2 regions of the Stenotrophomonas sp. YJH_SMC_10 genome follow, and region 1 is predicted to be linked to the other one. Evidence: predicted binding sites of a transcription regulator. Region 1 holds the regulator's gene; the other holds the start of a gene.

What was found. The regulator FliA, encoded in region 1, starts transcription of late flagellar genes. The targets are predictions, from matches to a motif close to TAAAGTTTNNCNNNCNNNGGCCGATAA.
Region 2: the regulator FliA is predicted to act here: its motif matches at 9,831-9,857, upstream of AC5P9C_RS02825 (methyl-accepting chemotaxis protein).

Annotation. Positions count from the first base shown of each region.
Region 1 covers NZ_JCAFUS010000023.1:23,067-38,733, forward strand. The annotation lists gene flhB (flagellar biosynthesis protein FlhB) at 1-137, shown strand, start outside; gene flhA (flagellar biosynthesis protein FlhA) at 182-2,242, shown strand; gene flhF (flagellar biosynthesis GTPase FlhF) at 2,388-4,004, shown strand; gene AC5P9C_RS19600 (MinD/ParA family ATP-binding protein) at 3,991-4,878, shown strand; gene AC5P9C_RS19605 (RNA polymerase sigma factor FliA) at 4,875-5,618, shown strand; gene cheY (chemotaxis response regulator CheY) at 5,676-6,068, shown strand; gene AC5P9C_RS19615 (protein phosphatase CheZ) at 6,068-6,673, shown strand; gene AC5P9C_RS19620 (chemotaxis protein CheA) at 6,676-8,505, shown strand; gene AC5P9C_RS19625 (flagellar motor protein) at 8,607-9,347, shown strand; gene motD (flagellar motor protein MotD) at 9,349-10,365, shown strand; gene AC5P9C_RS19635 (ParA family protein) at 10,370-11,152, shown strand; gene AC5P9C_RS19640 (chemotaxis protein CheW) at 11,149-12,450, shown strand; gene AC5P9C_RS19645 (STAS domain-containing protein) at 12,726-13,034, shown strand; gene AC5P9C_RS19650 (response regulator) at 13,031-13,396, shown strand; gene AC5P9C_RS19655 (chemotaxis protein CheA) at 13,442-15,427, shown strand.
Region 2 covers NZ_JCAFUS010000001.1:608,180-623,846, reverse strand. The annotation lists gene dsbG (thiol:disulfide interchange protein DsbG) at 1-278, opposite strand, end outside; gene AC5P9C_RS02895 (redoxin family protein) at 309-1,112, opposite strand; gene AC5P9C_RS02890 (GlxA family transcriptional regulator) at 1,194-2,261, opposite strand; gene AC5P9C_RS02885 (heavy metal-responsive transcriptional regulator) at 2,449-2,847, shown strand; tRNA gene AC5P9C_RS02880 (tRNA-Ala) at 2,951-3,026, shown strand; tRNA gene AC5P9C_RS02875 (tRNA-Glu) at 3,081-3,156, shown strand; tRNA gene AC5P9C_RS02870 (tRNA-Ala) at 3,341-3,416, shown strand; tRNA gene AC5P9C_RS02865 (tRNA-Glu) at 3,466-3,541, shown strand; tRNA gene AC5P9C_RS02860 (tRNA-Ala) at 3,588-3,663, shown strand; tRNA gene AC5P9C_RS02855 (tRNA-Glu) at 3,711-3,786, shown strand; gene AC5P9C_RS02850 (GNAT family N-acetyltransferase) at 3,888-4,304, opposite strand; gene AC5P9C_RS02845 (SOS response-associated peptidase family protein) at 4,381-5,337, shown strand; gene AC5P9C_RS02840 (response regulator) at 5,372-5,752, opposite strand; tRNA gene AC5P9C_RS02835 (tRNA-Leu) at 5,883-5,968, shown strand; gene AC5P9C_RS02830 (GGDEF domain-containing protein) at 6,337-7,779, shown strand; gene AC5P9C_RS02825 (methyl-accepting chemotaxis protein) at 7,776-9,599, opposite strand; gene AC5P9C_RS02820 (DUF5694 domain-containing protein) at 10,068-11,168, shown strand; gene AC5P9C_RS02815 (hypothetical protein) at 11,255-11,557, opposite strand; gene AC5P9C_RS02810 (PAS domain S-box protein) at 11,620-13,809, opposite strand; gene AC5P9C_RS02805 (Tex family protein) at 14,017-15,667, opposite strand, start outside.

The DNA of each region.
Region 1 (15,667 bases):
AAATCCCCGTGAGACTGTATTCGGCCGTCGCCCAGGTCCTGTCCTACGTCTACCAGCTGCGCGCCTGGCGCACTGGCCCGATGCCGGACGCCCCGCACATCCAGGTGGATGAATTCGGCAAGGGAGGCCGCCCGTGAGCGCCCAGCCCTCCGCCGGTTTCAACACCCGCCGCGCCCTGGAAATGATCCGCCAGGGCCTTGGCGCGCCGCTGATCGTGCTGGCCCTGTTGGCCATGGTCGTGGTGCCGCTGGCCGCGCCGGTGCTCGATGCGCTGTTCACCTTCAACATCGCCATCTCGCTGATGGTGCTGCTGGCGGTGGTCTACGTGAAGCGCCCGCTGGACTTCACCATCTTCCCGATCGTGCTGCTGATCACCACCATGCTGCGGCTGGCGCTGAACGTGGCCTCCACCCGCGTGATCCTGCTGAACGGCCAGAACGGCCACGATGCCGCGGGCAAGGTCATCGCCGCCTTCGGTGAATTCGTGATCGGCGGCAACTACGCGGTCGGCATCGTGGTGTTCGCGATCCTGACCATCATCAACTTCGTGGTGATCACCAAGGGCGCCGGCCGTGTCTCGGAAGTGACCGCGCGCTTCATCCTGGACGCGATGCCCGGCAAGCAGATGGCGATCGACGCCGACCTCAACGCCGGTTTGCTGACGCGTGAAGAAGCCAAGCTGCGCCGCGAGGAAGTCCGCGAGGAAGCCGACTTCTACGGTGCGATGGACGGCGCCAGCAAATTCATCCGCGGCGACGCCATCGCCGGCATCCTGATCCTGTTCATCAATATGCTCGGCGGCCTGGCCGTGGGCGTGCTGCAGCATGGCATGCCGTTCGGCGAGGCCGCTGCGACCTACACCCTGCTGTCGATCGGTGACGGCCTGGTGGCGCAGCTGCCGGCCCTGCTGGTCTCCAGCGCGGTGGCGATGCTGGTCACCCGCGCCTCGCGCTCGCAGGACATGGCCCAGGCCATGACCGGACAGGTGTTCGGCCAGTACCGCGCGCTGGCGATCACCGCCGGCATCATCGGCCTGGTCGGCCTGGTGCCGGGCATGCCCAACGTCGCTTTCCTGACGCTGGCCTCGATCCTCGGCTTCATCGCCTGGAAGCTGTATCGCAAGACCAAGGCACCGGCCGCCGATGCGACAGGCAGTGGCACCGATGCCGCCGCGCTCACTGCGCTCGGGCGCCCGGCCGCCGCCGCCCCCACTGCCGAGCTGAGCTGGGACGAACTGCGACCGGTCGATCCGCTGGGCCTGGAGGTCGGCTACCGGCTGATTCCGCTGGTGGACAGCAACCAGGGCGGCGAACTGATGGCGCGCATCAAGGGGGTGCGCCGCAAGCTCACCCAGGATGTCGGCTTCCTGATTCCATCGGTGCACATCCGCGACAACCTGGAACTGCCCGCCAACGGCTACCGGGTGCTGGTACACGGCGTGCCGGTGGCCACCGCCGAAATCCACCCGGACCGCGAGCTGGCACTGGATCCGGGCAGCGCGCTGGGCACCCTGGAGGGCATCGCCGGCAAGGACCCCGCGTTCGGCCTGGATGCCACCTGGATCCAGCCGCACCAGCGCGCCCAGGCCGAAACGCTGGGCTACACCGTGGTCGATCCGGCCACCGTGGTCGCCACGCACCTCTCGCACCTGATCCGCGAGCACGCGCCGGAACTGCTCGGCCACGAGGAAGTGCAGCACCTGCTGGCCAACCTGGCCAAGAACGCACCCAAGCTCGTCGAAGATCTGACGCCCAAGGCGCTGCCGCTGTCGGCGGTGGTGCGCGTGCTGCAGAACCTGCTGGTCGAGCGCATTCCGATCCGCCAGCTGCGCAAGATCGCCGAAGCGCTGGTCGAACACGCGCCCAGCAGCCAGGACCCGGCCGTGCTGACCGCCGCCGTGCGCACCGCACTGGGCCGCTTCATCGTGCAGGAGATCGCCGGAATGTCGGCGGAGCTGCCGGTGTTCACCCTCAACCCGCAATTGGAACGTGTCTTGCAGGAGTCCACGCAGGGCAACGGCGCCGCGCTGGAACCCGGACTCGCTGAGCGACTGCACCAGAGCCTGGCCGAATGTGTCAGCAAGCAGGAAGCCCGCAACGAGCCCGCGGTCGTGCTGGTACCCGGCCCGGTGCGCGCCGCGCTGGCCCGCCTGGTCCGCCACAGCGTTCCGTCGCTGTCGGTCCTGGCCTACAGCGAGGTGCCGGAAGACAAGCGCCTGAAGCTGGTCGGAACGATCAGCTGACGCCGGGCTCCGACGCGCCAGAAAACAGACACCACTTTCGAACCAACGCAACAGACCGATACCAAGGGGAACCCGCACCGTGCAGACCACCGATCACCCGAGTTCCCCGACCGCCACCCCGCCGTCTTCGCCTCGTGACCACAGCATGAAAATCAAACGATTCGTCGCCGCCGACATGCGCTCGGCCATGAACCTGGTGCGCAAGGAACACGGTCCTGACGCCGTGATCCTGTCCAACCGCCGGATCGAGGAAGGCATCGAGATCGTCGCCGCCGCCAACTATGACGAGAGCGCCGTGCAGCGTGCACTGGAAGCCTCGCGCCGTGACGTCGCACCGCCGCCGGCAGCCAAGCCGCGCACCGCCGCCGACGCGGTGATCGCCGCCGTCACCCGCCGCCGCAGTGCCACCCCGGCGCCGGAACCGGTCGCCGCCACCACCTCGGCGGTGGCCGCCCTCGCCCGCGCCGCCGTCGGCGCCACTGGCCGCACGCTGGACAGCGCCGACGAGATCGTGCCGACCCGTGGCAGCACCGGCTTTGCCGCCACCCTGGCGCGTGCCACCGTCAACGAACCGGCACTGCCGGAGCAGATCTTCGCGCCGTTCGCCGAGGCCATCGTCGCACCGGCCGCGGCTGTGCCGGCCAACCGCGCCCGCTTCCCGATCGATCCGCCGCACGAAGCGCATCACGAAAGCGTGGCGCCGGCGCTGCAGCCGCCGCCGCTGCCGACCGCTGCCGTCGCCGACGCGCAGCCGGCCAGCGCCGCCACCGAACCCGCATTGGCCGATGCCATCGTCGAAGCCGCGCCGGCGCCCACCCTGGCCCCGGCCCCGGTGCTGACGGTGGTCGCCCAGGACGACGCCGAGATCCGCCAGCTGCGCCAGGAAGTGGCCGGCATGCGCCAGGTGATCGAGCGCGAGATGAACCGCTTCACCGACGAGCGCCTGCGCGGCTGCCCGGTGCGCGCCACCGCGCTGGACCTGATGGACGAGTACGGCTTCGACGCCGGCCTGGCCCGCGACGTGGCCATGCAGATTCCGCTGGAAACCGAAGCCCACCGCGGCCGCGGCCTGATGCTGGGGCTGATCTCGCGCAAGCTGCCGATCGCCCCGGTCGACCCGCTGGAAGAAGGCGGCGTGATCGCCCTCGTGGGCCCGACCGGCGCCGGCAAGACCACCACCATCGCCAAGCTGGCCTCGCGCTTCGCCGAGAAGCATGCGCCGCGTGACGTGGCCCTGGTCACCACCGACACCACCCGCATCGGCGCCCGCGAGCAGCTGTATGGCTACGGCCGCCAGCTCGGTATCGCCGTGCACGAGGCCAACAGCGGCACTGACCTGGACCAGCTGCTGGAACGCCTGAAGGACTACAAGCTGGTGCTGATCGATACCGCCGGCCTGGGCCCGCGCGACCGCGCGCTGGCCGCCCAGCTGCAGTGGCTGCGCGCCGCGCGCCAGGTCCGCACCCTGCTGGTGCTGCCGGCCAACACCAGCTTCGGCGACATGGACGAGGTGGTCCGCCGCTTCGGCGCCGCCAACCTGCAGGGCCTGGTGCTGAGCAAGCTGGACGAGACCGGCCGCTTCGGCAACGCCCTGTCGGTGGCCGTGGACCACGCCCTGCCGATCACCTGGGTGACCGATGGGCAGGACGTTCCGGAGGACCTGCACCGGGCCAGTGCAGCCAATCTTGTACTTCGCCTTGAAGATTTGCGCCGAGCGGCCGATATGCCCTGCAACCCGGAGTTGAACCATGCCGTCGCGTGAGTACGCCAAGCTGACCAAGACCTTCCCGCTGTCGGCCACCCGCAGCGAGCCGCTCGGCCCTGTGCGCACCATTGCCGTGACCGGCGGCAAGGGCGGCGTGGGCAAGACCAACGTGTCGGCCAACCTGGCCGTGGCGCTGGCCGGCATGGGCAAGCGCACGCTGCTGCTGGACGCCGACCTCGGCCTGGCCAACATCGACGTGATCCTGGGCTTGAACCCCACCTTTACGCTGGCCGACCTGGTCGCCGGCCGCTGCTCGCTGGACGACGTCATCGTCGAAGGCCCGAACGGGGTGCTGGTGGTGCCGGCCGCGTCCGGCCGCCGGCACATGGCCGAGCTGGCCCCCGCCGAGCACGTCGGCCTGGTCAATGTGTTCTCCGAACTGGAACGCGAGCTGGACATCATGGTGGTGGACACCGCCGCCGGCATCACCGACGGCGTGCTGACCTTCTGCCAGGCCGCGCAGGACACCGTGGTGGTGGTCTGTGACGAGCCGGCGTCCATCACCGACGCCTACGCGCTGATCAAGGTGCTGTCGCGCGAACGGGGCGTGGACCGCGTCCAGGTGGTGGCCAACATGGTCCGCGACCCCAACGAGGGCCGCGTGCTGTACGAAAAGCTGACCCGCGTCTGCGAGAAGTTCCTGGCCGACGTCTCGCTGAACTACCTGGGCTGCGTGCCGCAGGATGACTGGCTGCGCCTGTCGGTGCAGCGCCAGCAGCCGGTGGTGAAGGCCTATCCGTCCAGCCCGTCGGCGCTGGCGATCACCGAGATCGCACGCCGTACCGCGCGCTGGCAGGCGCCGACCGAACCCCGCGGTGGCGTCGAGTTCTTCCTCGAACGCATCCTCAAGCAGCGTGGGGTGGCAGCATGAAAGGCGCAGCCCAGTACAGGGAAGTCCAGCGCTCGGCGGCCAACGATGTCATCGCCCAGCATTCGGACCTGGTGCGACGCATCGCCCACCATCTGGCCGCGCGCCTGCCCGCCAGCGTCGAGGTGGACGACCTGATCCAGGCCGGCATGATGGGCCTGATCGAAGCCTCGCGCAGTTACGACGCCGACCAGGGCGCTTCGTTCGAAACCTACGCCTCGATCCGCATCCGCGGCTCGATGATCGACGAGATCCGCCGTGGCGACTGGGTGCCGCGCTCGGTGCACCGGCGCGCACGCGATGCGGCCGCCACCATCCGCCGCCTGGAACAGAGCAGCGGTCGCGCCGCCAGCGCCACCGAAGTCGCCGCCGCGATGGAGATGCCGCTGCCCGAGTACCTGCGCCTGATGGAAGACGCCGCGCGCGGCCAGGTGCTGAGCCTGGAATCGCGCATCGAAGACCAGGGCGAGCTGGACACCGTCGCCCAGGGCGGCCCGACCCCGCAACAGGTGCTGGAGCGTGGCGAGTTCGGTCGCGAGCTGGGCAAGGCCATCGGCCACCTGCCCGAGCGCGAACAGCTGGTGCTCTCGCTCTACTACGAGCAGGAACTGAACCTGAAGGAGATCGGCGCGGTACTCGGCGTGAGCGAATCGCGGGTCTGCCAGATCCACGGCCAGGCCGTGCTGCGCCTGCGTGGACGGCTGAAGATTTTCGAGGCGGCGGACGCCGGCCTGGAAGAGTGAACATGCCCGAGGCGGCTGCCCCCGGCCGCCCGGAATGAACAACAAAGGAACTCTGCTTTGAACAAGAACATGCGCATCCTGATCGTCGACGACTTCTCGACCATGCGTCGGATCGTCAAGAACCTGCTGGGCGATCTTGGCTTCACCAACACCGCCGAAGCCGAGGACGGGCATGCCGCGCTGTCGCTGCTGCAGAGCCAGCCGTTCGATTTCGTGGTCACCGACTGGAACATGCCGGTGATGACCGGCATCGAACTGCTCAAGGCGATCCGCGCCGACGCCAAGCTGAAGACCCTGCCGGTGCTGATGGTCACCGCCGAAGCCAAGCGCGAGCAGATCATCGAAGCAGCCCAGAACGGCGTGAACGGCTACATCATCAAGCCGTTCACCGCGCAGACGCTGGAAGAAAAGCTCGGCAAGATCTTCGAACGCCTGGCGGCCAGCGCCTGATGGATACCACGGTCGACAGAAACGCCCTCGCCCTGCGCCTGCAGGAAGCCCTGGACGCGCTGGAGTCCGGCGATGAAGCCGCCTGGCGTCAACGCATCGACGGGCTGGTCGCGCTGCGCACGCAGCCGATGATGAGCGGCCTCTCGCGGCTGGCCCGCGAGCTCGGGCAGGCCCTGGGCGAATTGCCGACCGTGCCCAGCGAGGCCGGTGAACTGGACGATGCCTGCGCACGCCTGGACCATGTGGTGGCGATGACCGAACAGGCTACCCACCGCACCCTGGACCTGGCCGAGGAATGCCGCAGCCTGACCGAGCAGCTGCGCGCCGAAGGCCTGCAGCCGGGCCAGGACGCACAGCTCGAGCGCATCCGCCACAACCTGACCGAGATCGCCCTGACCCAGAGCTACCAGGACCTGACCGGGCAGATCATCCGTCGCGTGGTCGGCATCGTCCGCCGCGTGCACGAAGGCTTCGGCGCGCTCGGCCTGCCGCCGGAACAGCATCGCACCGACCCGGAACTGGCCGGGCCGGCACTGAAGGGACTGGACCGCCACGCGGTCTCGCAGAACGACGCCGACGACCTGTTGTCGGATCTGGGGCTGTAAGCATGAGCGCGGTATCCGACGACATCACTGCCGATTTCATCATCGAGGCACAGGAAATCCTGGATCGCCTCGGCGAACAGCTGGTGTCGCTGGAGCAGGCACCGCAGGACGGCGAACAGCTGAACGCGGTGTTCCGCGGCTATCACACGCTCAAGGGCGGCGCCGGCTTCCTTGGCGTCACCGCGATGGTCGAGCTGTGCCACGCTGCTGAGGAAGCGCTGGGCGCCGCGCGCGCCGGCCAGGCCGTATTGCAGGCGCACCACTTCGACGCCGCGCAGCAATCGCTGGACTACCTGCAGTCGATGCTGGACGCCGTGTCGTCCGGCACCGAACCGGGCTATGCACCGCCGGACCTGATCGCCCAGTTCGATGTGCACGGTGGCACCGCGGCGGCGCCTGTCGCCGCCGCTCCGGCAGCCGGTAGCAGTGACCTGATCACCGACGACGAATTCGAAGCCCTGCTTGACCAGCTGCACGGCGGCAACGCCCCGACCGCGGTCGCACCGGCCAAGAAGGCCGACGACGGGCTGATCAGCGAAGACGAATTCGAAGCCCTGCTCGACCAGCTGCACGGTAGCGCCGCACCCGGCGCCAAGCCTGCCGCTGCGCCGGCGCCGGCGCCGCTCGCTGCCCCACGCCCGGCGGCCGCACCGGCGCCGGCGCCCAAGCCGGCCGCCAAGCCGCTGGCCGAGGCGGAACATACCGTGCGCGTGGACACCAAGCGCCTGGATGCGATCGTCAATCTGATCGGCGAACTGGTGCTGTCGCGCAACCGGCTCAAGACCCTGCGTGCCCGCCTGCGCGACGAGGAGCTGGACCGCGCCGTGTCCACCCTGGACATCGCCACCGCGCGCCTGCAGTCGGCGGTGATGCGCACCCGCATGCAGCCAGTGGGCAAGGTGTTCTCGCGCTTCCCCAAGGTCGCCCGCGATGTCGCCCGCTCGCTGAAGAAGGAAGTGGACCTGGAGTTGATCGGCGCCGAGACCGAACTCGACCGCAACCTGGTCGAGGCCCTGGCCGACCCGCTGGTGCACCTGGTCCGCAATGCCATCGACCATGGCGTGGAAATGCCCGACCTGCGCGAAGCACAGGGCAAGCCGCGGATGGGCCACGTGCGGCTGTCCGCGCAGCAGGAAGGTGACTACGTCAGCATCGAGGTGCAGGACGATGGCGCCGGCATTGATCCGGAAAAGCTGCGTGCGAAGGCGCGCGAGAAGGGCCTGATCGATCCCGAAGCCGCCGCCCGCCTGAGCAGCGAGGAGTGCCTGCACCTGGTGTTCCTGCCGGGCTTTTCGACCAAGCAGCAGGTCACGGACATCTCCGGCCGTGGCGTCGGCATGGACGTGGTGCAGTCGCGCATCCGCGAACTCAGCGGGCAGATCCAGATCCAGTCGGAACTGGGCCGTGGCAGCCGCTTCCTGATCCGCGTGCCGCTCACCCTGGCGATCCTGCCGACCCTCCTGGTGCAGGCCGGCGAAGACGTCTATGCGTTGCCGCTGGCCCGCGTGATGGAAGTGCTGCACGCGCCTGGCACGTCGCTGGGCTGGTTCGATGGCCGCGCCGTGCTCGACCGCCGTTCGCACACCCTGCCGCTGGTCGATCTCCGCCAGTGGCTGGATGTGACGCCCGCCACGTCGACCCTGCTGACCATCGTCGTGCTGCAGGCCGGTGAAGCGCGCTTCGGCCTGGTCGTGGACCAGGTCCGCGGGCGCGAGGAAGTGGTCATCAAGCCATTGCCGAAGGCCCTGCGCGGCCTGCGCGGTTACGCCGGTGCAACCTTGATCGGCGATGGTCGCATGGCGCTGATCCTGGATGTGGACGGCCTGCGCTGACGCTCGCCGGGCCAGTCCCGGCGCCCCGAAAACTGTGACTACCGTCGTTACGCGATCTACCGGTGTCTCAAGTCCCATTCATACAAGCCGATACCGGATCCATGGATAGACTCAGCCTCATTGGACTCTTTCTCGCCCTGGCCTCGCTGGTCGGCGGCAGCATCCTCAAGGGCGCCGGCCTGGCGTCCCTGTGGTCGCCTGCGGCGTTCGTGATCGTCATCGTCGGCACCGTTGCCGCGATCCTGCTGCACACCTCGCCGGCGGTGTTCAAGCATGCGTTCAAGATCGTGCGCTGGGTCGTGCGCCCCCCGCACAGCGACCGCCGCGAGCTGATCCAGCAGATCGTCGAGTGGAGCAACATCGCCCGCCGCCAGGGCCTGCTGGGCCTGGAATCGCAGGTGGAAGCGCAGCAGGACCCCTTCCTGCGCAAGGGCCTGCAGCTGCTGGTGGACGGCGTCGAGCCCGAATCGATGCGGCACATGCTGGAGATCGAACTGGGCAGCCAGGAACACCAGGACCAGGCCGGCGCCAAGGTGTTCGAGGCGATGGGCATCTACGCCCCCACCCTCGGCATCATCGGCGCCGTGCTCGGCCTGATCGCGGTGATGAAGAACCTGGCTGACCCGAGCAAGCTCGGTCACGGCATCGCCGCCGCGTTCACCGCAACGATCTACGGCATCGCCTCGGCCAACCTGCTGTTCCTGCCGATCGCTGCCAAGCTCAAGAGCGTGATCTCGCACAACACGCGCGACCGCGAGATGGTCATCGAAGGCCTGATCTCGATCGCCCAGGGCGAAAACCCGCGCAACATCGAAACCAACCTCTCCGGCTTCCTGCACTGACATGGCCCGCCGCAAGCACCACGAAGAGCACGCCAACCACGAAGCATGGGCGATCCCCTATGCCGACCTGATGACGCTGCTGCTCGCCTTCTTCGTGGTCATGTACGCGATCTCCTCGGTGAACGAGGGCAAGTACCGGATCATGGCAGACGCGCTGACCGATGCCTTCGGCGGTGCGCCGCGCACGATCAATCCGGTGCAGGTGGGCAACAAGCAGGTGCAGGGCGGCGGCTGGGACAGCCCGTCGGTGATCAAGTCCGGCACCAAGATCGGCCCATCGGCGCCGGCGCCCTCGCACGACCCGACGCTGCTGCCGTCGATGGCCTCGCAGATGCGCATGCCGGTGTCGGTGCACAACCAGGAGCAGATCGCCCGTGCCGAGCGCCAGCTCAACACGATTGCCGATCGCCTCACCGCCGCGCTGGCGCCGCTGATCGACCGCGGCATGATCAGCGTGCGCCGTACCGAACTGTGGATCGAAGTCGAGATCAACAGCGACATCCTGTTCCCCACCGGTTCGGCCGCGCTGGACGTGCACGCGCGGCAGACCCTGTCCAGCCTCGCCGACGTGCTGCGCGATGTCCCCAACAGCGTGCGCGTGGAAGGCCACACCGACAACGTGCCGATCGCCACCGCCACCTTCCCGTCCAACTGGGAGCTGTCGGCCGGACGCGCCGCCAGCGTGGTGCACCTGTTCGCCGACCAGGGCGTGCAGCCCTCGCGGCTGGCCATGGTCGGCTACGGCCAGTTCCGGCCCCGCGAAGAGAACGACAGCGCGCAGGGCCGCAACCGCAACCGCCGGGTGATGGTCATCATCCTGGCCGACACCTCGCATTCGGTGGACCCGCTCGGCCAGCGCCTGAACGCCGCCACTGGCGCCACCGGCAGCACCGACACCGAACAGGCCGCCGCAACTCCGGCCAGCACCCCCACCTCCCCCATCGCACCGGTGAAGTTGCCGCCGGTGCCGGCTGGCAGCCGCGTCGGCGCCGCCGTTCCCCCGGCAATGAAGGAGTAATCCGATGCGCATCTGGGCAGTCGCCAACCAGAAGGGCGGAGTCGGCAAGACCACCACCACCCTCGCCCTCGGCCGCGGACTGGCCGCCCTCGGCCATCGCGTGCTGCTGATCGACCTCGATCCGCATGCCTCGCTCAGCCGCGCCTTCGGCGTGCCGGTGGATCCGCCGCCGGCCGGCGTGCTGGAACTGTTCGGCACGCCGCCGGCGGACCTGTCCGGCCTGTGCCATGCCAGCAACATCCAGGGCCTGGACTACGTCTGCGCGCAATCGGCGCTGGCCACGCTGGAGCGCCGCAGCGCCAACCAGCCCGGCCTCGGCCTGGCGCTGCAGAACGCGCTGGCACGTCACCAGGGCCAGCACGACTACATTCTGCTGGACTGCGCACCTACCCTCGGCCTGCTGATGATCAATGCCCTGGCCGCTGCCGACCGCCTGGTCATCCCGACCCAGGCCGAGCCGCTGGCCCTGCACGGCCTGGATGGGATGGTCCGCACCGGCGAGATGGTCGAGCGTTCGCGCCGCCGCCCGCTGCCGATCTCGATCCTGCCGACCCTGTTCGACCGCCGCACCCGCGCCGGCAACGAGTCGCTGCGCACCATGCAGGACCGCCATGGCAACCGCGTGTGGGAAGACGCGATTCCGATCGACACCCGCATCAGCAATGCCGCCGGCCTGACCCTGCCGGGCGTCGGCGAGGACTATCCGGGCCGCGGCCTGGCCGCCTACCGCCGCGCATTGAACTGGATCCTCGGCGAGGATGCCCGCGCCCTGGAGCAGGCCGCATGAACAGCACCGGCGTCCTCGACGACTACCTGGACGAGCTGCTGGGCGAGGCGATCGCCCCGGCTGCGCCGGCCGTACCGCCGCCCGGTGGCGCCGAGGCAGGCGCGGCGCACGCAGCGCCCCCCGAGCGCGAGCCGACCTGGGACGATCTGCCCGCCGACGTGATCTACGAAACCGGAACCGCCGCCGCTCCGTCGAGCGAAGACCACGCCGCGCTGGAAGCCGCCTTCGAGACGGCGGCCGCCTCCGTTGGCACCGACGCAGCCGCGGCGAGCACTGCGGCCAGCGAACGCGAGCCGACCTGGGACGACCTGCCGGCCGACGTGATCTACGAAACCGGAACCGTCGCCGCTCCGCCGTGCGAGGACCACGCCGCGCTGGACGCCGCCTTCGAGACGGCGGCCGCCTCCGTCGGCACCGACGCCGCCGCGGCGAGCGCTGCGGCCAGCGAACGCGAGCCGACCTGGGACGACCTGCCGGCCGACGTCCTCCACGAAACCGCGCCTGCCCCCGCCGCCGCTGTGCAGGCCGGCCCGGAGCCGACCTGGGACGATCTGCCGGACGAAGTGATCTACGAGACCGATCCCGCAGACAGCCATCGCCTCGCCCACACCGACAGCCCCGGGCTGCAGGCCGCGTTCGAGGCCGCTGCCGAAGGCGAGGACGTCCCTGTGCCCGCCCCGGCCGTGATCGCAGCACCGGTGTCGGCACCTGCCGCACGTCCCGCGCCGCCCCCGATGGCACGGGCGGCCGCCGCACCACCACCGCGCGTGGCCATGGACGCGCCCATGGGCAACCGCCCCAGCACCTGGCAGGAACTGCAGGCGCAGGCGCACCAGCCAGCCCACAGCCCGCATCCACAGAACCGCCGGGCCGGCGAACGCACCTCGCGCTGGCTGCGCCTGCGCTGCGGCACCCAGGCCTACGCGCTGGAACTGCTGAAGGTCCAGGAGGTCGTGCTGCCGGTGCCACTGCTGCCGTTGCGTGGCACTGCGCCGGCCATGCTCGGCATCATGAACCTGCGCGGCCAGGTGGTGCCGGTGATGGACCTCGGCCTGCACCTGGGCGCCGCGGCGGCAGAAGACGACGCCCAGACCCGCATCGTCGTGCTGGAGGAGGACGGCGAGACCATCGGCCTGCGCGTGTCTGCGGTGGAGGATGTCGCCAACCTCACCGATTCGCAGATCGAGCCGCCCGACACCGCGCGCATCTGCCAGATCTCCAACGACCTGTTCCGCGGCGTCGCCCGCGTCAGCCAACGGCCGATGATCCTGCTTGACGCCACCCGCCTGTTGAGCTGAGCAGAAAAAGGGGACGGAGGGGATTAAGTCGCAAGTGGCTCGGCGCTTTGCGCCGAAGCGGTGCCTGTCGGGGACGCATCCGTTGGATCAACACCTTACGTCCCCACTGCGCGGTCGCCGTTGCCGAGGGGGCTGCGGTAGAGCCAGGTCGCTTGCGACTTAATCCCCTCCGTCCCCTTTTCAACAGCGACCGCATCGACGCCCCGCGCCGATTCCGCTAAAGAACCCTGCCGGGGTGCCGTTATGGATCACGGAACCGTTTGTCCGGAGCAACGATGAGCACTGTCGAACTGGGTGGGGATCTCGGCATCGAGAGCACCGCCGAGCTCAAGAACCGCCTCGCCCCACTGCTGGAGCAGGCAGGCGAGCTGACCCTGGATGCCAGCCAGGTCGCACGCATCCACACCGCCGCCGTGCAGGTGCTGTGTGCATTCGTGCAGGCCCGCCGCGAGGCAGGCCTGGGCACCGGCTTCCACGGTTGCACCGCAACCTTCCGTGACGCCGCGCGCCTGCTGGGCGTCACCCAGGCCCTGGGCCTGGACGTAACCCATGACAACCTGAAATCTGTGGAGAACGCTGCATGAGCGCACGTATCTTGGTGGTGGACGATTCGGCGTCGATGCGCCAGATGGTGTCCTTCGCCCTCACCTCGGCCGGTTTTGCCGTCGAAGAAGCCGAAGACGGCGCGGTCGCGCTCGGTCGCGCCAAGGGCCAGCGCTTCAATGCGGTGGTCACCGACGTCAACATGCCGAACATGGACGGCATCGCGCTGATCCGCGAACTGCGCCAGCTGCCGGACTACAAGTTCACCCCGCTGCTGATGCTGACCACCGAATCGGCTGCCGACAAGAAGTCCGAAGGCAAGGCCGCCGGCGCCACGGGCTGGCTGGTCAAGCCGTTCAACCCCGAACAGCTGGTCGCCACCGTGCAGAAAGTGCTGGGCTGATCGCCCCGCACCGTTCCCCCTCTTCGCTTCCGGACCACCACTGCCATGAGCATGGACCTGCAACGCTTCCACGCCACCTTCTTCGAGGAGAGCCGCGAAGGCCTCGACGCGATGGAGGCTGGCCTGCTGGCCCTGGAATCGGGGCAGCAGGACGCGGAGATCATCAATTCGGTGTTCCGCGCCGCCCACTCGATCAAGGGCGGCGCCGGCACCTTCGGCTTCGATGCCATCGCCGGACTGACCCACGTGCTGGAGACGCTGCTCGATGAGCTGCGCGCAGGCAAGCGGGCGCTGGAAGGCCATGCCGTTGACGCGATGCTGTCCTCGGTGGACGTGCTGCGTGCCCTGCTGCGCGAGGCCGAACATGGCCAGGCCGCCGATCCGGCCGCAGTTTCCGCAGTGAAGGCGCGCCTGGAGGCAGTGCTGTCCGGGCAGGCCGCAGCGAGCACCCCGGCGCCGGCCGCCAAGGTGGACGATACGCCGGAAGCCTGGCAGATCGGCTTCACTCCGGCGCCGTCGCTGTTCATGAGCGGCAACGACCCGCTGCGCATCATCCGCGAACTGGAACACCTCGGCTCGCTGCAGGTCGCCGCGCGCATGGAGCGCCTGCCCGGCTTCGCCCAGCTCGACCCGCTCGAAGCCCACCTGGCGTGGGACCTTGGCCTGGTCGGCAAGGTGCCGCGCAGCAAGATCGAAGACACCTTCGCGTGGGTGCTGGACGACTGCGAGCTGGACATCCGTCCGGCTGCGCCGCCGAGCCTGGCCACCCAGGCTCCTGCCGCCTCCCCTGCGCCGGCAGCGGCCGCGGCGCCTCCCGTTGCGGCCGCGCCTGCTGCCAGCGGTGGCAACAGCCAGGAAGCGGAGACATCGATCCGCGTCAGCGTCGACAAGGTCGATGCGCTGATCAACCTGGTCGGCGAGCTGGTCATCACCCAGGCCATGCTCAAGCAGGTCTCGCATGCGCTGGACCCGGTCCACGCCGAGAGCCTGTTCGCCGGCCTGGACCAGCTTGAACGCAACACCCGCGACCTGCAGGAAGCGGTGATCGGCGTGCGCATGCTGCCGGTCGATGCGGTGTTCCGCCGCTTCCCGCGCCTGGTCCGCGACCTGTCCAGCCGCCTCGGCAAGCAGGTGCGCCTGCGCACCGTCGGCGAAGGCACGGAACTGGACAAGGGACTGATCGAGAAGATCGCCGATCCGCTGGTGCACCTGGTGCGCAACTCGATCGACCACGGCCTGGAAATGCCCGACGTGCGTCGCGGTGCGGGCAAGGACGAGACCGGCACGATCACGCTGGCAGCCTCGCACCAGGGCGGCCACATCGTCATCGAGGTCAGCGACGACGGCCGCGGCCTGGACCGCGCCAAGATCCTGGCCAAGGCCACCGAGCGCGGCCTGGCCGTGCCGGACAACCCGACCGATTCGCAGGTCTGGGACCTGATCTTCCAGCCCGGCTTCTCCACCGCCGATGCGGTCACCGACCTCTCCGGGCGTGGCGTCGGCATGGACGTGGTCCGTCGCAACATCCAGGCACTGGGCGGCGAAGTCCAGATCGAAAGCAGCCTCGGCGCCGGCACCCGCACGCTGATCCGCCTGCCACTGACCCTGGCCATCCTCGACGGCATGACCGTGGCAGTGGCTGGCGAAACCCTGATCCTGCCGCTGGCCTACGTGCTGGAAGCCCTGCAGCCGCAGGCCGAGGACATCCGCAGCATGGCCGGCGAAGGCCGCGTGCTGCGGGTCCGTGGCGAGTACCTGCCGATCCTGTCGCTGAGCGAGTATTACGGCTACGGCAATCGCGCACCCGGCAGCGAATCGCTGGTGGTGGTGGTCGAAGGCGATGGCCAGAAGATCGCGCTGGAAGTGGACGAGCTGGTCGGCCAGCAGCAGGTGGTGGTGAAGAACATCGAGAACAATTACCGCCGCATCGGCGGGGTGTCCGGTGCCACCATCCTGGGCGACGGCCGCGTCGCACTGATCGTCGACATCGGTGGGTTGGTGCGCTCGCTGCGGGTACCGCAGGCCGCCTGATCTACACAGCAAGCGTGCACTGAACCGCCGCCCCTCGGGGCGGCGGTTTTTGTTTGCGCGTTCCATTCCAGCCGGGGTCAGATCCCTTTTCAGGGAAAAGGGATCTGACCCCATCCCTTCTGTGAACTCCGTCAACACGATGGTTGCGGCTGCAACCACCGCATCCAAGCAAAACCCCGGCGCGGCAACGCTTTCGCGCTGTCATCCCTACGCAACCGAATGTGATCTGCGTCCATAAAG
Region 2 (15,667 bases), on a different contig from region 1:
GTCACGTACGCGGCGGCGGGCTGCTGTCCACCCACCACTCCGGCGAAGCCACGCAGGCCAGCCGGCGCATCGAACTCGGCGACAACCTCGAAACCGTGCTTCTCGATGCCTTTCAGCACTGCGGGCCGGTCCCCCTTGGCCGCGGCGGCCGGAGCGCTCGCTGCCGGTGTCACCGCTGTCTTGCCGGGCGGGGTCTGGGCCTGGCTGCAGGCGGCCAATGCCAGCATGACCGGCAGCAACAGCACCGCTGGAGCGATGCGCAGGGAAGTCGACAACATGGGAACTCCGTAATGAGATGCCCGCGCAGGCTACCGCAGCCGGCGCAGTTTGTGTTCAAGGCCCGCCGCGGTCAGTTCGCCAAGGTGCAGTTCACGCAGGCGTCCCTCGGCGTCGAAGAACAGCGTCGAGGGATAGGCCTGTACACCCAGTACGGTTGATGCGGAGGCGCTATCGTCCAGCAGCACGCTGTCCAGCCGCAGCCGTTCGGTGGCAAGGAAAGCCCGTACCTCGTCCAGGCTTTCCCCCTGGTTGAGGAACACGAACTGCACGTCGGTGTGGGTCTGCTGTGCCGAGGCCAGCACCGGCATCTCGCGCCGGCACGGGCCACACCAGCTGGCCCAGAGATTGAGCACCACCGGCTTGCCGCGGAACTGCTGCAGGTCGACCGTACGTCCCTGCAGATCAGCCACCTGCACGGCCGGCAGCGGCATCTGCCGTTCCTGCCACGCTGACAGCAGGTGGCTGCCCGTCGCCCACAGCCCCCCACCCGCCAGCGCGCCCGCCAGCACCGGTACCCACAACGGGCGCCAGGGCTTCAGACGCCAGGCTCCCCATGCCAGCGCGGCAACCAGAACGACCGGGAGGTGATACCCACCATCGGCGATCTGCAGGATGCTCCAGGGGGCCTGACGATAGAGCGCGAAGTTCAGGGCCACGAAGCTGATACGTCCGCACAGCAGGCCGACCAGCAACATGTCCAGGACCATGCTTGCGGCAGATGGCACTGCCATGCCGTTCTTCCGTCGCGGCCACAGGTGTGCCACGGCCATGGCCAGCAGCACGCATATCAGGATCAACACCACCGGCATCGGCACCGGCCCAACACTCGACATCAGCCCACCTGTCCAATCCGCCACTGCCTGCATGGTCGAAGCGTCGCGCCCGGGTTGCAAGTGCGACGCCCGCAGCGGGCTTCAGGCAACACTGCGTGGCATCTGCATGGCGGACGCCGGTTGCAGTCCGCGCAGGCTGCCGGCCACCGATGACAGCAGCGGCCGCTCACGCCGCTTGTTGCTGACCAGCCGGCGATAGTTGGCCGGCGTCATGCCAACAATGCGCAGGAACAGGCGTCGGAATGCGCTCTGGTCGGCATAGCCCACGCCCCACGCCACTTCATCGATACCCGCGCCCTGCTGCAGCAGCGTCTGCGCCTTGGCGATGCGCAGACGCTGGCAATACTCGATCGGGCGCAGGCCCGTGGCCTTCAGGAAGCGCCGTTGCAGCGTCCGCGGTTCCAGTCCGGACACCTCGCAGATCGCGCCGAGCGTGGCCCCCCGCGCGGCAGTGGTATGCAGCCAGCGCTGCGCCTTCAATACGTCACGATCCCCGTGGGCAAAGTTGGCGCTGAAGCGCTCAAGATCCTGCTGGATGGGCGCGGGCACGATAATCCCCAGCTGCTGCGCGACCGCGCTCGCCACGCCCTGCCCATGCAGCCGGTACAGCAGGCGCAGGCCGAGGAATCGCCAGGCCTGCGGACCGGCCACGGTCAGCAGGTCGCCGTCGTCAACGAGCGCACGCTCGCTGGGCACCCAGCTTGCCGACTGCCCCTGCAGGCCCGGATGCTGCCCGAGGTCCGGACCACTGACCGTGCGCCCGGCCAGCAGGCCCGCGCGTGCAAGCATGCTGACCCCATCGCTGGCCGCCGCCATCAGACTGCCACCGTCGTAGTGCGCGCGCAGCCAGTCCAGCAGGACCTCATCGGCGCGCAGGCAGACCCCTTGGCTGATCTGGCCGGGGACGGCGATCACGGCGGGAATGTCCGCCTCGAGCATCTCCGCTCCGGCAATCCGGTGCACGCCGGTCTGGCTGGCGGGCACGATCCAGCGGGTCACCAGGACACGCTTGAACGGTCGGCGCTGCTGCTGGGCAAGCCGGTTGGCAACATGTGCCATTTCAGTCAACACGGACGCGGCCGACGGGTCGCCTCCGGGATACTCGACCACCGCGACCTCGACGAATCCTTCGTTTCTGAATCCTTCCACAGACCATCTCCTCGGTTCGTTGCAGGCCATCCAGCGGCCGGTTCAGGCGCAGGGTAGGAACTGCCACAACGGCGGGGCTATGAAGAAAGTTGCAAAGTGCGCTGAATGCGCCGCCAGCGTCGGCAGCGTTGACCCTGGACCAGACTCAAGGCTTCAGAATGACCGGCAGCATCCGCAGGAATCCGTCATGAACATTGGTCAACTGGCACGCCAGGCCGGCGTGCCGATCGATACGGTGCGCTACTACGAGCGCCAGCAGTTGCTGCCCACGGCGGCCCGCTCGGCCGGGGGCTACCGCATCTTCACCGAGCAGGACCTGCGCAGGCTGCGCTTCATCCGCCGCGCCAAGACGCTGGGATTCACCCTGGAAGAAATCGCCGACCTGCTGGCGCTCAGCGACGGCCACCCGCACGACATGGGCGGCGTGCGCAACACGGCACAGGCCCGGCTGCAGGACATCGCGCACCGCATGGCCGAACTGCAGCGCATGCACACTGCGCTCTCGCAGCTGGTCGCCGCCTGCCCCGGCCATGGCACGCTGGATGAATGCCCGATCCTGGCGGCGCTGAGCGACGACACCCCGTGAGCGCAGACGGCCCTCCACCACCACGTCCCGCGCGTGAAGAAAAGTGCAACAAATGCTTGCCAACCCCCTGGGGCAAGGCTATTATTTCGCTCCTCAGCGACGTGGGGCCATAGCTCAGCTGGGAGAGCGCCTGCATGGCATGCAGGAGGTCAGCGGTTCGATCCCGCTTGGCTCCACCAATCTTTCGGCATTAGGCCGTCGAAAGGTCGCTAAAGAACATTGATGAGAATTGCGTCCCCATCGTCTAGAGGCCTAGGACATCACCCTTTCACGGTGGCGACCGGGGTTCGAATCCCCGTGGGGACGCCACTCATCACGAACAACGAGGACCCGGCCGATAACCGGGTCTTTTTTGTTCACCGCCTACCGGCATTCAGGTTGTGGCGTTGCGGTTCCCCTGCCCTCGTGGCCGTGGTTGAGCCGGAACGAAAAAAGTTCAAAAAAAACTTCCACAAACGTGAACACGCAGGTATGATAGGCGGCTCGGTAACACGGGGCCATAGCTCAGCTGGGAGAGCGCCTGCATGGCATGCAGGAGGTCAGCGGTTCGATCCCGCTTGGCTCCACCACTTTCGACATTAGGCCGTCGAAGGTTCTACAACATGAAGTTTTTCGTGCGTCCCCATCGTCTAGAGGCCTAGGACATCACCCTTTCACGGTGGCGACCGGGGTTCGAATCCCCGTGGGGACGCCAGTTTCAAAACGGACTCTGCTCCCGGCAGATCATCCGGAGTTTCACTGGGGCCATAGCTCAGCTGGGAGAGCGCCTGCATGGCATGCAGGAGGTCAGCGGTTCGATCCCGCTTGGCTCCACCACTTCGACATTAGGCCGTCGAAGCATCTACAACTTGAAGTTTTCGTGCGTCCCCATCGTCTAGAGGCCTAGGACATCACCCTTTCACGGTGGCGACCGGGGTTCGAATCCCCGTGGGGACGCCAATTCTTGAAAACCCCGACCCTGGTCGGGGTTTTTCTTTGCCTGTGATTCCTGGGAAGGCCCTATCCATGCCATGCGTGGATGGCTTCACCCCGCTCATGGCTCAGAACCGCCGGTACATTCCGATCGACGCCGGTGCCGTCGGCGCAAACCCGAACTGCGCATACAACCGATGTGCCTCGCCGTCGGCCAGCAGGCTGACATACGCCGATGGCGGCAGATTGGCCTGCATCCAGCCATCCAGGCGCCGCATCACCTCCTTGCCCAGTCCCTGCCCCTGCAACCGCGGCAGCACCGCGATGTCGCAGACCTGCAGATGGCAGCCGCCATCTCCCACGATGCGCCCCATCGCCACCAGCTCGGACCCTTGGTACGCGCACACGCCGAACAGCGTGTTGGGCAGCGCGCGCGTTGCCGCTTCCCGGCTCTTGGCACTGAGGCCTGCAAGCACACGCAACCGGCAGTAGTCCTCGACCGTGGGCACCGCGTCGCGGAACAGGCAGGTGACGGAATCGTTCATGCGGTATCTCCTGTGGGTCGGGCTATCCTGCCGCATCCACGTCGCAACCGCTGCGACCCTCGCCCGCAGAGTCCCCATGTGCTATTCCGCCCTGATCCGCGCCGACTACGCCAAGCTGGTGCGCGAGTTCGGCGCCATCCTGTCGCTGGAAGAGTTCGCCGAACTGTACGCGCACGATCCGGGCAAGAAACGGCCCAAGACCCCGAAGGCGATGGATGACGGGTTCGCCGGGGCACGTACCGAACAGGGCCGCGACATCGTGGCGAAGATCCAGCAATGGCACGCGCAGGAGCAACAGGCACTGGAGGCCGAACTGGCCCGCCAGCGCGAGCGGCGCGCCATCGCCCATGCTGCCCTGGCCACCCGTCCCACCCAGAAGGCGCGCAACGACCTGCGCGTGGCCGGCAACCGCATCGAGCGCGCGCAAGCCCGGCTGGAAGACCTGCACCGGGTACAGCTGCTGCCGCGCGACAACCGCATTTTCCCCGGCACCTACGCGCCGGTGATGGTCAGCGAGCACGGCCAGCGCGTGATCCGCCCGATGCGCTACCAATGCCGGCTCCCGGACAAGCCGGCGCGCAACGACGTGCTATACCCCGGCACCTACAACGCGAGGCGTGACAGCCTGGAAGGCTACTGGCGCGGTGCGTTCGGACTGCGCCATGGGGTGGTCGTGGTGCAGGCGTTCTACGAGCACGTGCCGCGCCACGCGATGGCGGGCCGCAGCCTGGAGGCCGGCGAGAAGGAACAGGACGTGGTGCTCGAATTCCGTCCCGATCCGCCCCGCGACCTGCTGCTGGCCTGCCTCTGGGCGGAGTGGGAGGGGCCGGAAGGCCACCTGCTGTCATTCGCTACGATCACCGACGCTCCTCCCAGCGATGTCGCCGCTGCCGGGCATGACCGTGGCGTGGTACCGATCCGCAGGGAACACCTGGACGCCTGGCTCAATCCCGACCCGGAAGACCTCGCGCGCCAGTACCGCATCCTGGATGACCGCGAGGAGATCCGCTACGTGTACGAGGAAGCGGGTTGAGTGCCACGCCCTGGCGGTCAGCAGTGGGGGAGGCTCAGGCCTTGACGCTGGTTCGGCCCACTGCTCGCGCCAGTGCACGCGACAGATCGGCCGACAGGTACGGCTTGACCAGCAGCAGGCCGGCCAACATCGGCGCTGGCAGCTGTTCGGCCAGCATCCCGGTGGCCAGCACGAAGGGAATGCCACGCGCCGAAAGCGCCGCGGCGACAGGCTCGCTCGTTTCGTTGCGGGCCAGCCGGTAGTCCAGCAGGGCCACGTCCGGGGCACTCTGTTCCAGCAGCCGCAGGGCTTCGGACACACTCGCTGCGAGCCCGACCACGGTCGCACCGGCATGCACCAGCTGCATCTGCAGGAGGGCCGCGCTCATCTCGTCGTTCTCGACCACCAGCACCCTCAGGTCCTGCAACACTGTCATCGGCTACCGCTCCTGGTGGCAATTGCACAGGGAGTATAGCCACCAAGGGGCCGATACCGACAGGAACCGGCCTGATAGGCCATCCCCCTAGGCATCTCCCGCCCACCTCGGTTACACTCGCACGCTGCCTGCCGGTGTGGCGGAATGGTATACGCAGCTGACTCAAAATCAGCCGGGGGTGACCCCATGAAGGTTCGAGTCCTTTCACCGGCACCACTGCATCAAAGGCCAGGTCCCCGACCTGGCCTTTTGCATGTTGCGGGCCGGGACGCCCGGCACCGACGAGGATGCCAACGCCAGCCCCACCCACGCTCGCCGCTGCCCTGCCCGCGCGGCTGCGCGCCCTGCCCCTGGAATCGACCTGCCGCATCGCCGCGGTGAACCCGTCCATGACCTCGATCCGCCTTGGCAGGGCCCGGTGCCGGGCACGCAGGCAGCCCACGCGGACAGCGCTGCGTCCCCCTGTTGCCACACAACTGCGACCTCCGACAAGGTTATAGATAGACGTAGCGCACACTTTTCTTGCCAGCCTCACGTACTTCTGCCTATCGTGATCCCAGCTGGATCTGGGGGCGGGGGAATGCATGACGTTGCGTGCGGCACTGTTTTTCATGGTCGCGCATGCGCTCGTCATTGCCCTGATCGGCCCGCAGGACCCGGTGGGCTCGTACCTGATGCTGATCACCGCGCCGCTGCTGGCCGCGCTGGCCTGCGTGCGGCGGGCTCGGGGCAGCCGCCGGGCGGCGTGCAAATGGCGGACGCTGGGCGCTGCCGTCAGCCTGTTCGCGCTCGCCCTGCTGGCCCTGCTGTATCGCAACGTGGCCGGCCTCACCCCTGCGCAGATGACCGCTTCGTCGCTGATCCTGTACGTGTTCTACCGGATTCCACTGACCTACGTCGCTGCCAGCCCGGGTGGCGGCAACCGCTGGATCCGTGCGGTGGACCTGTTGATCATCACGCTGCTGTGGTTGCTGTACTTCGTGCATGCACGCGCGATGGCGCCGTTGAACAGCGCGCTGTGGACACACTGCCTGCAGACGATGAGCAGCGTGCAGAACAGCCTGGTGTTCTGCTTCGCGCTGATCCGCTTCCTGGCCGAGGACGATGCCGATCGTCGCGACTTCTTCCGCGCGCTGTCGATCTACGCGCTGGGCTACTTCCTGCTGGCGCTCTACATCACCACCTGGCAGCCGCAGGTGCCCGACGGCGGCTGGGGAGACCTGCTGATCAGCGCACTGTTCGTATCGCTGGCGGTGATGGCTGGCAGCACACGACGCCGACCGGCGCCCGGCGTACCCCGCAACCTGCGGCGCATTGTCGACGCCGCCGGGCCGCTGATGCTGCCGTTGCTGTTGATGATGGTGGCGCTGCTGGTTGCACGCCTGCAGCCGACGCTGGCCACCGTGGGTTTCATCGGCGCGATGCTCGGCTATGCCCTGCGCAGCGTGCTGACCCAGGTCCAGATCCAGCGCGAGCGCGACGAACTGGCGTTGCTGGCCCGCCGCGATCCGCTGACCGGGCTGGGCAACCGCCGCAGCTTCGATGAATCGCTCGGCAGCGCACATGGCCGTGCGCGCCGCCATGGCATGGGACTGGCGGTGCTGATGATCGACATCGACCACTTCAAGCGGCTCAACGATACGTACGGCCACCCCGTGGGCGATCGCCGCCTGCAGGCGGTCGCGGCCATCCTCGACGCCTGCCTGCAACGCGGTGATGACCTGCTGGCCCGCTACGGCGGCGAGGAGTTCATCGCGGCGCTGCCCACGCACGGCCTGGACCACGCCCTTGGCCTGGCCGAGCGCCTGCGCACCGCCGTGGAAGCCGCTGCCCTGCCCGCCGCCGAGGCCCGGGTCACCATCAGCATCGGCGTGGCCTGGCAGGCCGCGCACGACCAGGGTGACCCGCGCAGCCTGGTCGAGCGCGCGGACCAGGCCCTGTACCGGGCCAAGCATGCCGGCCGCAACTGCGTGCACGCCGCCCCGGCCGTCGAGGCCGGGGAACAACAGGTCGACCGCCGCGCCTAGACCGCGCGCAGCACCGCCGCATGCGGCTGGCCGGCAACGCCATGGACGCGGAAGCTGGCCACGGTCTGCAGCAGCTGTGCCGACTGCTCTTCCATGCTGCGCGCCGCCGCCGAGGCTTCCTCGACCAGCGCGGCGTTCTGCTGGGTGCCCTGGTCGATCAGATCGACGGCCTGGTTCATCTGCTGGATGTCGTCGCTCTGCTGCTGCGCGGCCGTGCTGATCTCGGACATCAGCTCGCTGACCCGGCGCACGTTGGTGACGATCTCGTCCATGGTGCGTCCAGCGCTTTCGACCTGAGCGGTACCGGCGCCGACGTTGGCCACCGACGCATCGATCAGCTGCTTGATCTCCTTGGCCGCGCTGGCCGAGCGCTGCGACAGTTCGCGAATCTCGGTGGCGACCACGGCGAAGCCACGGCCGTGTTCCCCTGCCCGCGCTGCTTCCACCGCCGCGTTCAACGCAAGGATGTTGGTCTGGAAGGCGATACCGTCGATCACGCCGATGATGTCGACGATGCGCCGCGAGGACGCGTTGATCACCGCCATGGTCTCGACCACCTCGTGCACAACGCTGCCGCCTCGCGCGGCGACATCGGCGGCGCCACCGGCCAGCTGGCTGGCCTGGCGCGCGTTGGTCGCAGTGCGCTGGACGGTCTCGGCCAGGCCCTTCATCGACACTGCGGTCTCCTCCAGTGACGCGGCCTGCTGCTCGGTGCGCTGTGACAGGTCGCCGTTGCCCTGCGCGATCTCGGTGGCGCCGACGGCAATGGTGTCGGCGGCGAATTTGATCTGGCCGATGATCGCGCCCATCGCCTCGACCAGCGCATTCACGCCCTCGCACAACTCGGCGATCGGGCCGTTCTTGTCGGCGGTGGCCACGCGCCGGGTCAGGTCGCCCTGCTTGGCAGCCGCCACCACCTCGCGGGTCTGCGCCACGGCGCGCTGCATGGCCTGGTTCTCATGCACCTGCGCGGTGATATCGGTGGCGTACTTGACCACCTTGAACGGCTTTCCGTTGAGGTCCAGGATCGGGTTGTAGGACGCCTGGATCCAGACCTCGCGCCCGCCCTTGCCGAGCCGCCGGTATTGGCCGGCATCGTATTCGCCACGGCCGAGCTTTTCCCAGAACTGGCGATACTCGGCACTGTCGCGATGGTCGGGCTCGATGAACAGCGCGTGGTGCTGCCCGCGCACCTCGTCCAGGCGGTAACCGGTGGCGGCCAGGAAGTTGTCGTTGGCCGACAGGATGTGCCCATCCATGCTGAATTCAATCACTGCCTGCGACTTGTCGATCGCCGCCAGCTGCCCGGCCGAGTCGGCCGCCTGCAGCTTCTGCGCCGTGATGTCGGTGGCGAACTTGACCACCTTGTACGGGCGCCCCTGCCGGTCCAGCACCGGGTTGTACGAGGCCTGGATCCAGATCTCGCGCTGGCCCTTGCCAAAACGCCGGTACTGGCCCGCGTCATATTCGCCGCGGCCCAGCCGCGCCCAGAAGTCACGGTACTCGGCGCTGCGCGCGTGCTCCGGGTCGACGAACAGGGAATGGTGCCTGCCCTGGATCTCCTCCAGCCGGTAGCCCATCGCCTGGAGGAAGTTGTCGTTGGCCTGCAGGATGGTGCCATCGAGGGCGAACTCGATGACCGCCTGGACCCGGTGCAGCGCCGCGACCTGCGCCTCGAGTTCGGAACGGGCATCGGCCGCCGCATCGACGCCGGCGCGGGGATGGGGGGCCAGCGCGCCCAGCAGGGCACGCCACGGCGACCAGCGGGTATGCAGCTCGGCCGGCGCCTGCGCGCCTGCCGTGAAGCCTGGAATGAGCATTGTCTGATCCTCGGTGTCCGGTAAGCGGTTGCGACCCGACGGGCGGGATGCCCGGCGGCAACTTCAGTTGCTTGGGACTACAGGTGCCTGCAGGCACCCCGCGAGCGGCTGGCAAGCACGCCTGCTGCGGGCGCGGCCTGCATCCGGGGGCGGCGGAACACACAGCGCGGGCCACCCGTCAGGGGCAGCCTGGGGTCCTGCAGCGGGCGACGGGAGCGGGATCCAGAGGGAGTATCGGCGACGTGATCGTTGGCTTTAGCCGGATTACGCGACGTCCGTCGCAACTTCAGATGCAACGGCAGGGATGCGATAGACAATCGCGATCTTCATCACATTCCGCTCACGCACGCGGAAAGCGGGGATGCCGTTCAAGCAAGGAAGGTTTACATGACCAACGGGAGATTCCCGGCCCACGGGGAATGGCCAGCATGCAGCGGACTGCAGGACGTCACCTGACACGGAGATCGCATGTTCCCACGCTTGGCCAGCCTCCTGATCCTGGGCCTGTGCAGCGCCGGCGCGCTTGCCGCCGACGGCACCTATCGCCCGTCCTTCCAGCCGGACCTGCTGAAAGGACCACCGCCCGGCCCCCCGAACCAGGTGATGGTGCTGGGCAGCCCGCATCTCTCCGGCCTGCCGAAGACCTTCACGCGGGAGCATCTCGAGCCGCTGCTGGAGCCGCTGCTGGCGCGCCTTCAGGCATGGCAACCGACGGCCATCGCGGTGGAGAACCTGTCCGGCATGCAATGCGACTTCATGCGACGCAACCCCGCGCGCTACGCTGACAGTGTCGAGACCTACTGCATCGACCCGGCACCGGCCCAGGCTGCGACCGGCCTGGACGTGCCCAGCGCCAATGCCGAGATGGAGCGCCTGCTCGCGGATTGGCCGAAAGCCCCGACACCGGCCCAGCGCCGCCGCCTCGCGGCCGTGTTCCTCGCCGCAGGCGAGAACGGTTCGGCCGTGGTGCAATGGCTGCGCCTGCCCAGCGATGAACGTCGCGCCGCAGACAACCTGACGCCGGAGCTGGTGCAGTTCCTCGACAGGCGCTTGGCCAGGCGCGACGAGGCCGGCATGATCGCCGGCGTCCTCGCGGCACGCCTGGGCCTGGAACGGCTGTGGTCGGTGGATGACCACACCGCCGACACGCCTGTCCCGAAGGACCGGGAGAAGGCCTATGGCGCGGCGCTCCAGGCGGCCTGGGACAACCCGGCGACCACGGCGCGGTTCGTCGCCGACGAAGCGCTGCACGCCCACCTGTCCAAGCCCGACGGCCTGCTTGCGCTCTACCGCAACTACAACGCTGCGGACACGGCGATGACCATCTACCACAGCGACTTCGGCGCGGCCCTGGGCGAGCCGTCACCCGAGGCCTTCGGGCGCAATTACCTGGGCTATTGGGAAACCCGCAACCTGCGCATGGTCGCCAACATGCGCGACGTGCTCGGCCAGCACCCGGGCACCCGCATGCTCACCATTGTCGGTGCCTCGCACAAGGGCTACTACGAGGCCTACCTCAACCAGATGCATGATGTGCAGCTGGTCAGTACGGACGCCGTATTGCGCTGACGGAAGGGGTGCCGGCGCATGGCCGGGCCGCGCCGCCCCGGACATCCACTGCGCCAGCGGGCATCTCCAGCGGCCGCTGCCGCAGATCACTGCCTTCCGGCGCGCCCCATGCCGGCGCGTGCTGATGGATGCCGCGCTGGCATCGTGCCGGAAGCGATACGCCCACGATCACGGCGGCCATGCCGCCACAGCAACAGGCAGGCCGCAAACGTGCAGGCCAGACTGAGCAGCAGCAGCGCGAACGCTCCCCGCTGCAACACGGGCAGCAACGCCTGTGCGTGCAGGTCGCCGTGCAGCTGTTCGGTACGCAGGCAAGCGGCCAGCGCCAGGCACCAGCCGATCAGGGCCGGGATGAACATGCGTACCGCAGCCGGGTTCCAGGCATTCATGGGGTCACCTGCGTGAGTGGAGATGCGCGCAGTATTCGCGCGCGTCCTCTCACAGGCTGAGATCAGTCCTCGGCGGCGTCGGGATCGTCACCCGGACGTTCGGACAACTCGCCCTGCACCTGCACGTTGTTGCGCCCCATCGCCTTGGCCCGGTAGCACTGGGCATCGGCCGCAGCGACCGCCTGGTCCACGCTCATCCCGCCCGCCAGGGGCGCAATGCCGATGCTGGCTCCGACCCGCAACCGGTGCTGGTCCCAGGGAATGGACAGCGCGGCCAGGGTCTGCAGCAGCTCGCCGCCGATGCGCGCCGCACGCCGCGGCGTGCAACCGGACAGGATGACCGCGAATTCGTCACCGCCCAACCGCGCCACCACGTCCGAATCGCGCACGCCGTGGCGCAGCACGCTGGCCACCGCCCACAGCACGGCATCACCGGCCAGGTGGCCCCAGGTGTCATTGACCGGCTTGAAGCGATCGAGATCGATGTACATCAACGAAGCCGCCTGGCCGGTGCGCTCGACGCGGGTGATCGCCTGCTGCAGGTGCACCTCGAAGCCGCGGCGGTTGCTCAGTTCGGTCAGCGGGTCGATCTCGGCCAGGTGGCGCGCTTCGCGCTGGCGCGCGCGCTGCTGGGTGTCGTCGCGCAGCACCCACACCGCGCCGCGCACATGGCCTTCGTCATCGCGCAGCCAGGCACGGGTCAGGTCCACCGGCACCGTGGCCGTCCCCAGCCGCAGCAGCAGGTCGGCGTGCAGGTCCACCGCATTGCTCTCCGGGTCCAGCAGCACCGACACGTCCAGCACCGAGCCGGGTGCGTACTCTGTGGTCAGCGCCAGCACGTCCTGCACCTTGTGCCCGGCCAGCGACAATGCGCCATCACCGGCCAGGGTGCGCACCGCAGCCGCATTGGCGTAATCGATGCGCCCGTCCAGGCTGACGCTGATCACCAGGTCGGCCACTGCGTCCAGGGTGATGCGGCTGCGCTGTTCACTTTCGAACAGGCGCTGCTCGCTGCTGCGCTGGGCGGTGATGTCCTGGATCTGCGACACGAAATGCAGCGGCTCGCCGTGCTCGTTGCGCACCAGCGACACCGACAGACGCGCCCAGATGATGCGGCCGTCGCGGTCGAGATAGCGCTTTTCCAGGTGGTAGTGGCTGCGCCGTCCCGCCAGCAGGTCCTGCACCAGGGCCAGATCGGTCTGCAGGTCATCGGGATGGGTCAGGCGCTGGAAATCGACCTGCAGCAGTTCCTCGCGCGGATAGCCCAGGATCCTGCACAACGCGTCGTTGACGTCCAGCCAGCGCCCCTCCAGCGAGACCAGCGCCATGCCCAGCGCGGCAGAGGTGAACGCGCCGGCGAACTTCTCCGCCGACAATCGTGCCTCCGCGCGCGCCTGCAGGATCTCGGTGATGTCGATAGCCATGCCGACATAGCCGATCCGCGCGCCCCCGGCACCGTCCATGCGGCTGATCGACAGGCGCACCTGGCGGGGCTGGCCATCCTTGCGCAGCAACGTCCACTGCCGCGAATAGGTCTGTCCATCGGCACGCGCACTGAGTGCTTCGAACACATCGGGACGGTTGCCGTCGGCATCGACCAGCGGTTGCATCCAGGCCGCCAGCTCGCCCGGATCGTGGAAAGCATCGAGCCGGCGCTGGCCGACCACGTCCACCGCGCTGTAGCCCAGCAGCCGCTCCGCCCCCGTGTTGAACAGAGTGATGGTGCCATCGGTATCGGTGGCGATCACCGCCACCTCATCGGACGCATCGACCACCGCCTGCAGGCGTTGCCGGGTCTCGGCCGCGTCCTGCCGCGCCTGCTGCAGCTCGGTCACGTCGGCGTGGGCACCGGCCATCCACAACGGCCTGCCCTGCCCGTCCCACTCGAACACCCGGCCACGGTCCTGGATCCAGATCCACTGGCCGTTCTTGTGGCGCATGCGCAGCAGGCAGGCGTAGTTGTCGCTGCGCCCTTCGAAATGGTCGTCCAGCGCCGCATCCGACAGCGCGATGTCATCGGGATGGACCAGTTTCAGGAAGGTCTTCTGGCAGATCGGTTCCAGCTCTTCCAGGCGGTAGCCGACGATCTCGGCCCAGCGCGCGTTGACCCGCATCTCGCCGGTCTGCACGTTCCACTCCCAGGTTCCCGCAGCGGTACCGTCGATGATCATCGCCAGGCGGCGACGCTCTTCCGCCAGCTCATGCAGGCGGCGCTCCAGCAGTCCATTGCCGTGGGTGCCCTGGCCCGCCATCAATCCGGTCCCCTGCCGGCACAGGCAGGCGCCGACCGCAGCAGGGTGCTGCGGCCGCCGGTACAGGCGACGGGTGGTGCTGGCGTCATGGCCCTCCCCAGCGACAGCGGGGTGGCCGAACGCCCCCCTCAGGCGCAAGTGTGCGCAATCACGGGGAAAACCGACAAGTCCCCCGCCACGAGTCAAGCGTGACGGGGGGCACGATCCTCAACTGCGCTTGGCGCGGGCGAAGGCCTCGGCCAGGGCGTTGTTGGCCGGCGGAGCAGACTGGGCGGGACGACCGCCCGCCCCCTGGCCCCGGTTCGGACCGCGGTTCTGGCCGCCTGCGTCGCGGCGCGGTCCCGGCGCCTGGCCGCGTTCATCACGCTGGCCCGGACGGCTGGTGGCCTGGCCGGGGGTGTCGTCCAGGCGACGGGTCAGGGCAATGCGCTTGCGCGCCACGTCGACCTCCAGCACCTTCACTTTGACGATGTCACCGGCCTTGACCACATCGCGCGGGTCCTTCACGAACGTATCGGAGAGCGCCGAAATGTGGATCAGGCCGTCCTGGTGGACGCCGATATCGACGAAGGCACCGAAAGCAGCCACGTTGCTGACCACGCCTTCCAGCACCATGCCTTCGCGCAGGTCCTTGATGTCCTCGACCCCCTCGGCGAACCGCGCCGCCTTGAACTCCGGGCGCGGGTCGCGGCCCGGCTTCTCCAGTTCCCTGAGGATGTCACGCACGGTCGGCACGCCGAAGGTGGCATCGGTGAACTGCTCGGCCTTCAGGCCGCGCAGGAAGCTGCCATCACCGATCAGCGCCTTGATCGGGCGCGCGGTGCTGGCCACGATGCGCTCGACCACCGGGTAGGCTTCTGGATGCACCGCCGAGGCGTCCAGCGGTTCATCCCCGTCGGCAATGCGCAGGAAGCCGGCGCACTGTTCAAAGGTCTTCTCGCCCAGGCGCGCGACCTTGAGCAGCTCCTTGCGACGCTTGAACGGCCCGTTCTCGTCACGATGGCGCACGATGTTCTCGGCCACCGTGGCCGACAGCCCGGACACCCGCGACAACAGTGCAGCCGAAGCGGTGTTCACGTACACGCCCACGGCATTCACACAGTCCTCGACCCGTGCATCCAGCGCCCGCGCCAAACGGTACTGGTCCACATCGTGCTGGTACTGGCCGACACCGATCGCCTTGGGATCGATCTTCACCAGTTCGGCCAGCGGGTCCTGCAGGCGGCGAGCGATCGATACCGCGCCCCGCAGCGACACGTCCAGCCCCGGGAACTCCCTGGCCGCGAACTCGGACGCCGAGTACACCGACGCCCCGGCCTCGCTGACCACCACCTTCTGCAGCTTCGGGTTGGCGCAGGCCTTGATCGCTTCACCGGCCAGCTTGTCGGTTTCGCGGCTGGCAGTACCGTTGCCGATCGCGATCAGTTCAACGTTGTGCTTCACGCACAGCTGCTTGATCGTCTGCAGTGACTGCTCCCACTGCCGGCGCGGTTCATGCGGGTAGATGGTGTCGGTGGCGACCAGCTTGCCGGTGGCATCGACCACGGCGATCTTGCAGCCGGTGCGGATGCCCGGGTCCAGGCCGAGCACGGTCTTTGGACCGGCCGGCGCGGCCAGCAGCAGATCCTTCAGGTTGTCGCCGAACACCGCAATGGCCTCGGCCTCGGCCTTCTCGCGGGCCTGGTTGAACAGGTCCAGCAGCAGATGGGTGTGCAGCTTGGCGCGCCAGGTCAGGCGACAGGCATCCAGCAGCCAGCGGTCGGCCGCGCGGCCCTGGTCGGCGATGCCGGCCTTGCGTGCCACCCGACCCTCGGCGTACTGGTGGCCGGCCTCGGCATCACTGCCCGGGTCCAGTTCC